Linked DNA regions of Vreelandella piezotolerans. The protein of the gene in region 2 interacts with the protein of the main gene of each other region in a pairwise test. Links are inferred from orthologs where the notes say so. Each region holds a gene or a part of one and is shown on either strand. Other genes may lie near its edges.

Region 1 (3,250 bases), 3.1 Mb from region 2 along the record:
GTGCGTCCAGACCAGCTCCATGGCTTGACCTGGCAACGGCAGTAGTGCAATGGGTCCTTCCGAGGTAAAGCGCTCGTAGGCAATGCCCTGGTGGGGCTGACTAATGCCCACATGGGCAATCACGGCGGTTTGTTCATAAGAGTGGCGGCGACTGGCGATACCGAGCTGCTCTTTCAACCCAGAACGGCCGCCATCGGCCAAAATGGTCAACGCCGCCGTCAGCTCACTGCCATCGGAAAGCCGTAAATGGTGGCCGCTGGCCGTGGGCGTTAACCGTGCCACCGTGGCCGGACAGTGCCACTCGATAGGCAGTTGCTGCAGCTTCTGATGCAGCACTCGCCCCATCCAGGCATTGGGAATCACGTGCCCCAAGGCAGCAACGCCTAGCTCTTGTGCATTGAGGCGCGTCGCACCCAACCGGCCCCGCTCGCTGATATGGATACGCTGAATCGGCGTGGCCTCGGCCTGCATCGCTTCCCACACCCCTAGCTGACGAAAGCGCTGGGCCGAGCCTTCGGCGATGGCACTCGCCCGGGCATCGAAGCTCGGTTGCCACGTCGCGCCTTCCGTACTTTGCGATAGCGCATTGGCTTCGATGATGGCGACCCGCCAGCCATAGCGCTCGATGAGCGGTGCCAATGCACAGCCCAAACTGGCCCCCACCAACCCACCGCCCACGATCACGACGTCATGGGTGGGCGACGGCGCTTGTGGACGTGATTCCTGCTCAGCCCCATACATTGGCCTCTCCTCCTTCATACAGCGCGACCACAGCGATTCGTAATTCCGTAATGTAGATTACATAAACGTCCAGGCGTCTAACGAAGCTGGTTATTTATTAGCCATTAGTTTCTCGATATCTTCCACCTGCTTCGGTACGTCGGCGGTCAAAATGTCATGGCCCCGTTCGGTGACCACTACGTTATCCTCGATACGAATGCCGATACCGCGATAAGCTTCTGGAATATCGTCGTCGCAGGGAATGTAAAGACCGGGTTCGACGGTCAGCACCATGCCCGGTGCCAGCGGGCGTGGCGTGGTTTCGTCGAGGCGATAGGTACCTACGTCGTGCACATCCAGTCCTAACCAGTGAGACGTGGAGTGAAGGTAGAAGCGCCGATAGCTCTCGTCATCGATGCGAGCTTGCACCTCCCCCGTCAGCAGGCCTACCTCGATGAGGCCAGCGGTCAGATCCTCCACAACGCCTTGGTGGATATCTGCTAGCGTAGCGCCTGGAGCAATGGCTTTCACCGCCCGCTCCTGTGCGCCTAACACCACTTGGTAGAGTTCCCGCTGGGCGTCGTTGAAGCGCCCACCGACCGGAAAGGTGCGTGTGATGTCGCCTGCGTAGAGATCGAATTCCGCCCCAGCATCGATCAGTACGAGCGTGTTCTCTTCCAGCACATCGCTGTTTTCAATATAGTGCAGCACGCAGGCATTGGCCCCGCCGCCCACGATAGTGCTGTAGGCTGGCCCGCTAGCCCCGTGCCAAACAAAGGTGTGTTCCAGCTCGGCCTGGAGCTGATACTCATACACTCCTGCCTGACAGGTGCGCATGGCGCGAACATGGGCCTGAGCGGAAATCGCCGCCGCATGGCGCAAAAGCGCAATTTCGGCGGGGCTTTTGATCAGGCGCATTTCGTGAATCAGCGGGCGGCTATCCAACCAACCCTTCAACGGCGGTTTGCCCCGACGCATACCCGACTGAGCCTGAGCCAGCGCTTCTTTGGCAATGCCCAGCGCGTCGGGGTTATCCAGCGGCGCATAGAGCAGCTCACGACCTTCGAGCAGCGAGGGTAGCCGTGCGTCGCGCTCGGCATTTTCGAATGCCTGGTCGAGACCATGCTGGCTGACAACGCCCTGAGCCCCTAGCCGACGGCCGGTCCAAGCTTCCAGATGGGGGTCGCGATCTTGGCAGAACACCACGCTTTGCCCTTCGCCACGGCCCGGCAACAGCACCAGTAGCGCGTCCGGCTCCTGAAAGCCGGTCAAATAGTAAAAGTCGCTCTGCTGGCGGAACGGGTACTCGCTGTCGTGGGAGCGAGTCACCAAGGACGCCCCAGGCACCAGCAGCGCCGCATGGCTTGGCAGCTTGGCCAGCAGCGACGCTCGGCGCTGACGGTACTCTTCAGGCGAAATGGCAGCAGGGCGAGGCAATGGCGTGGGCATAACGGCTCCTATCGCGTGGTGGCTCAATGAACGGGGGCGTCGGTTTGCTCTACTTGGGGCTGACCGGGATGCTGTTCGGTGTAGAGCAACATGGCCGCCATTCGCGCGTGTTCCGTCAGCGCAAACAGGTCGTTCTCGTTCTCCGGGCTATCGTCGATGTCGGTCTCGATCTGGCCGAGGCCTTCCAGATCATCGATCGCTTCTTTCAAGGTCTGCGACCAGCGCTCCCGAAGCGCGTCGTCGACGACGTCCTCGATGACTTCCATGAAGCCCAACGTCCACTCTTTCAGCCCTTGCGCCTGCTCGGCAAGAGAGAACAGCTCGTCGGGCAGCAGCGGTGCGTAATTCATGTCGCTCGCGCTCAGCGCTTCCAACGTCTGGCGGCGCCAGCCCAACAGGCGCTCGGCGCTAGCCTGATCACGGGGTTGCTCGACCCCCAGGCTTAGACACACTTCTTCCAGCCATGCGTCGGCAGTGACATCCCGCAGTGCCAACAAGCCGCACAGCCGTCCGTCCAGAAAGGCAGGAGACTGCATACTGCCGTGGAGTAAAAATACATCCGCTACGTCAGAAAAATCCTGCCGTTCGTCAATCAATGACATGATTCTTGCTCGCTTTACCAAAGATAAGGGTATGACCAAAGGGATAGGGCGGGAAGCCTTCGCGTTGACCCCGCACAAGCGGCTCTCTTATAGTGAACGCCGTCTATCCTTCCTATGTAGTGATGTTAACGCATCGGGACCCTTGCTGGCCCGTGCTGGAGTCTTTGATGAGTCACGCAAAGCGGCCAACGAAAGAGATTACCCTACTGGGTCGCAGCTATATGATTGCTTGCGACACCGGCGAAGAAGCCCAGCTCGAACGTGCTGCTCGCTATTTGGACCGCGCGATGCACGGCATACACGCCCAAAGCAGCGTCCTGGGAAGTGAGCGCATCGCCATCATGGCCGCGCTCAATATTACCCATGAATTGCTAGAAGCGCTGGATGAGCACCGGGCCGGTGAAGCCAATCTGAATCGTTTGAGCGAGCGGCTCGAGCGTGCTCTAGCGGGCACTCGGCGCAATGCGCCTTGAACCACG
Region 2 (3,232 bases):
GCGCGGCTTTGGCTCGCCTGCCGCTAAGCGCCCCTTGAAATCCTGTGATGGTGCCTGCACGTATACCTTATCCGCTATGACGGCGATGCAAAAAATCTGTTTCACCTCGCCGTTGCAGCACTCTAAGCTGAACTCGGCACGAAACAGACACACGTTGAAATGCAGCGCCCACCAAGGAGGAGCAGACAATGGACGATACCAATAGCATTGGTTTACACGAAGGCAGCGCCAGCCAGCTCGCCGAGAAACTCAACCACCTGTTGGCCAATTATCAGATTTTTTACATGAACGTTCGTGGCTATCACTGGAACGTGAAAGGCAACGACTTCTTCGAATTGCACGCCAAATTCGAAGAGTTCTACACCGACCTGCTGACCAAGGTCGACGAGGTCGCTGAGCGTATTTTGACCTTGGGCCACAAACCGGTTCACGCGTACAGCGATTACACCAAGCTGTCGCGCATCCAAGAAGACAAAGACGTCCACGATGGCAAGACCTGCGTGCAAGGCGTTCTGGCAGGCTATCAAACGCTGATCGAACTGCAGCGCGAACTGTTGGCGCTAGCGTCCGACGCCGATGACGAGGGCACCGCCGCCCAAGCGGGCGACTACATCCGCGAGCAGGAAAAAACCGTGTGGATGCTCAACGCCTATCTAGGCAAATAAGCGAGGCGATTGGCCGCCATCGATATCGCAGGCGGTCATCACGCTTCATCAAAAACGGCACCTCTAGGGTGCCGTTTTTGATGGTGTTGGGCATGGCGAGAGGACGTTACTTCGCCAGCGCCGCCACCAGATCGCGCAGCATGGCCCAGAACTCCGCCACGGACTCGATCTCCACCCGCTCATCCGGCGAGTGCGCGCCGCGAATCAGCGGGCCGAAGGAAATCATGTCCAAGTGCGGGTATTTGCTGCCCAAAATACCGCACTCTAGCCCCGCATGGATCACTTTCACCTCGGGCTCGTGGCCCATCAGCGCCGCGTGGCGCGCCTTGAAGGTGGCCAGTAGCGGGCTATCCGGGTTGGGTGCCCAGCCGGGGTAGCCGTTTTCGACTTTCACCCGTGCGCCCATGAGCCCAAACAGCGCCTGAAAGCGCTCGGCCATCGCTTGGGCAGCGCTATCGTGCAACGAACGCACCAGGGCACAGAGATGAAAGCGACCGGCTTCGACGCTTAACACGCCCAGGTTGTTGGAGGTTTCGACTACGCCTGGCACGTCGGCGCTCATGCGCTCGACGCCGCACGGGGCGGCATGCAGCGCCGCCAGCAGCATCGCGCTGGCATCGAGCGTCAGCGGCTCGGCGTCGGCCTGCTCGGCGCGCTCGGCGGTCAATACCAGGCCGCTATCGCCACTGCCCAGCTCGGCCTTGAGGGTGGCGGCCAGCCTCTCGACGGTGGCCAGGGCGGCCTCCATATCGTCGGCGGGCAGCGCCACCTGCGCAAAGGCTTCACGGGGAATGGCGTTGCGCAGCGTGCCGCCCTGATAGCTCACTAGACGAGCATCGTACTCTTCTAGCGCCCAAAGAACGCGCACCAACAGGCGATTGGCGTTGCCCAGAGGCTGGTGAATGTCCATGCCCGAGTGGCCGCCTTTAAGGCCCGTCAGCGAGAGGGAAAGCAGTCGCTCATCGGCTTGCAGGGCGGTGCAAGGCAGCTGCGCATCGACCACCACATCGGCGCCGCCAGCACAGCCGATATACACCTCGCCACGGTCTTCACTGTCCAAATTGAGCAGCAGCGAGCCTTCCAACCAGTTCTCGGCAAGATTCAGCGCACCGCCCATGGAGGTCTCTTCTTCTAGGGTGAACAGGGCTTCGAGTGGGCCGTGGGTCAGGTCGGGGTCTTCCAGCACGGCCAATATCGCGGCCACGCCCATTCCGTTGTCCGCTCCTAGCGTCGTGCCTTCGGCGTGCAGCCAGCCCTCTTTAACCACGGTGCGAATGGGGTCGCGGGTAAAGTCATGCGCATGCCCCGCATTGGCCTGGGCCACCATATCCAGATGGCCCTGCAGTACGATTCCCGGCGCGCCTTCACAGCCAGGGGTGGCAGGCTTGCGGATACGCAGGTTGCCGAAGGCATCCTGGTCGTGGGCAAGCCCTTGCGCATCCGCCCAGGCTTCCAAGGTAGCGACCAACGCGGCCTCATGACCGGAGGGGCGCGGCGTGTTACACAGAGTACGAAAGTGCTGCCATACAAGGCGTGGCTCGAGCGCTGCTAGATGTGCGTTCATGGAAACTCTTCATTATCGATAACCGACTTACTTTACCGCTCTGGCTCACTGGGGAAAAGCTCGCACGCGGTGATCACCTGTTGCGCCGACTCGCGCAAGCGCTGCACGGCGAGGTTCTGGGTCTTGTCCAGCGGCTGGTTTTGGTAGGCCCAGGCGGCGAGCTGCTGGTGCGCCTGCTGAGCCTCGCCCAGCGGCTGTCGACTGGCTTCCCGCGCTAGCGCCTGGAGCGCGGGTCGGGCCAGCGCAGGGTCGCGACGGGCATAAGCCACGTCATGAATGGCTTGGCGCTCGGCCGTGCCGAGCGGCTGAGCGGGCAGTGCAGCGAGCAGCAGCGCCACGACCGACGCAGGCAATGCGGCCAGCTCGAAGGCCAGCAGGCTAGGCAGCGAAGCGGCAAAGCCGCTCCTCAAGGTGTCCAGCACCGCGTGCCCCTCGGGGTTGAGCGCCCTGGCGACCATCACAGCATACTCGCCGGTGGCGGCTTCGCGGGTCATGCCCAAACGGACAGGTACGAACCCTAGCGCCAGCCAAAAGCGCAGTAGCGACGCTTCCGCCCCGAAGGTGGCGCCATACAGGGACAGCCCTTGCTGGGTGGCGCTATCGATATCCTCTTCCAGGAGCTGTCGCCCCAGCCCTTCTCGGCGGCGCTGGGGATGCGTGGCAATACGCGCCACCCGCCGCCAGCGGGCGATGAGGGCCGCTCGACTGCCACCATGGGCTGCGAGCGACTGCGCCAGCAAATGCCCCTGGGGCCTGCGTTCGCCCCTGGCCACCTGGTCGGCCAGCTCGGCCGCGAAGCCGCCCTCCTCGCGGGTGACCAGAACGGCTTGCGGGTCGTCCCCGTCGCGGCTGGGTATCATGCGTAGTCCCGTGCCGGGGCCATCCAGCAGTTGGCGTAAATCGCTCGGCGTGGTGCGGTAGTGGGACTGCACCAGCAGACCAAACAGCGTTTCTAATCGTGCATCCTGACTCGCGAGCTGCGCTTGGCTGAGCACGACGCTCG

The links.
Region 1: the proteins of GYM47_RS14590 (region 2) and pepP interact in binary tests that used the Escherichia coli proteins (3 or more experiments, as listed by UniProt). The link is inferred for Vreelandella piezotolerans from one-to-one orthologs.

What each region holds. Positions count from the first base shown.
Region 1 is NZ_CP048602.1:38,953-42,202, reverse strand. The notes cover bases 1-2,934. They hold pepP (Xaa-Pro aminopeptidase), read right to left. Parts: upstream 2,170-2,934; coding sequence 832-2,169; downstream 1-831. Other genes in these bases: GYM47_RS00155 (UPF0149 family protein), read right to left, coding at 2,193-2,771; ubiH (2-octaprenyl-6-methoxyphenyl hydroxylase), read right to left, coding at 1-741. Outside these bases: GYM47_RS00150 (cell division protein ZapA), read left to right, coding at 2,939-3,244.
Region 2 is NZ_CP048602.1:3,175,577-3,178,808, forward strand. What follows is about bases 1-2,916. They hold GYM47_RS14590 (aminoacyl-histidine dipeptidase), read right to left. Parts: upstream 2,230-2,916; coding sequence 772-2,229; downstream 1-771. Other genes in these bases: GYM47_RS14580 (glycerate kinase), read left to right, coding at 1-27; GYM47_RS14585 (Dps family protein), read left to right, coding at 189-665; GYM47_RS14595 (tRNA(Met) cytidine acetyltransferase TmcA), read right to left, coding at 2,262-2,916. Outside these bases: more of GYM47_RS14595, read right to left, coding at 2,917-3,232. UniProt on the Escherichia coli protein: Dipeptidase with broad substrate specificity. Requires dipeptide substrates with an unblocked N-terminus and the amino group in the alpha or beta position.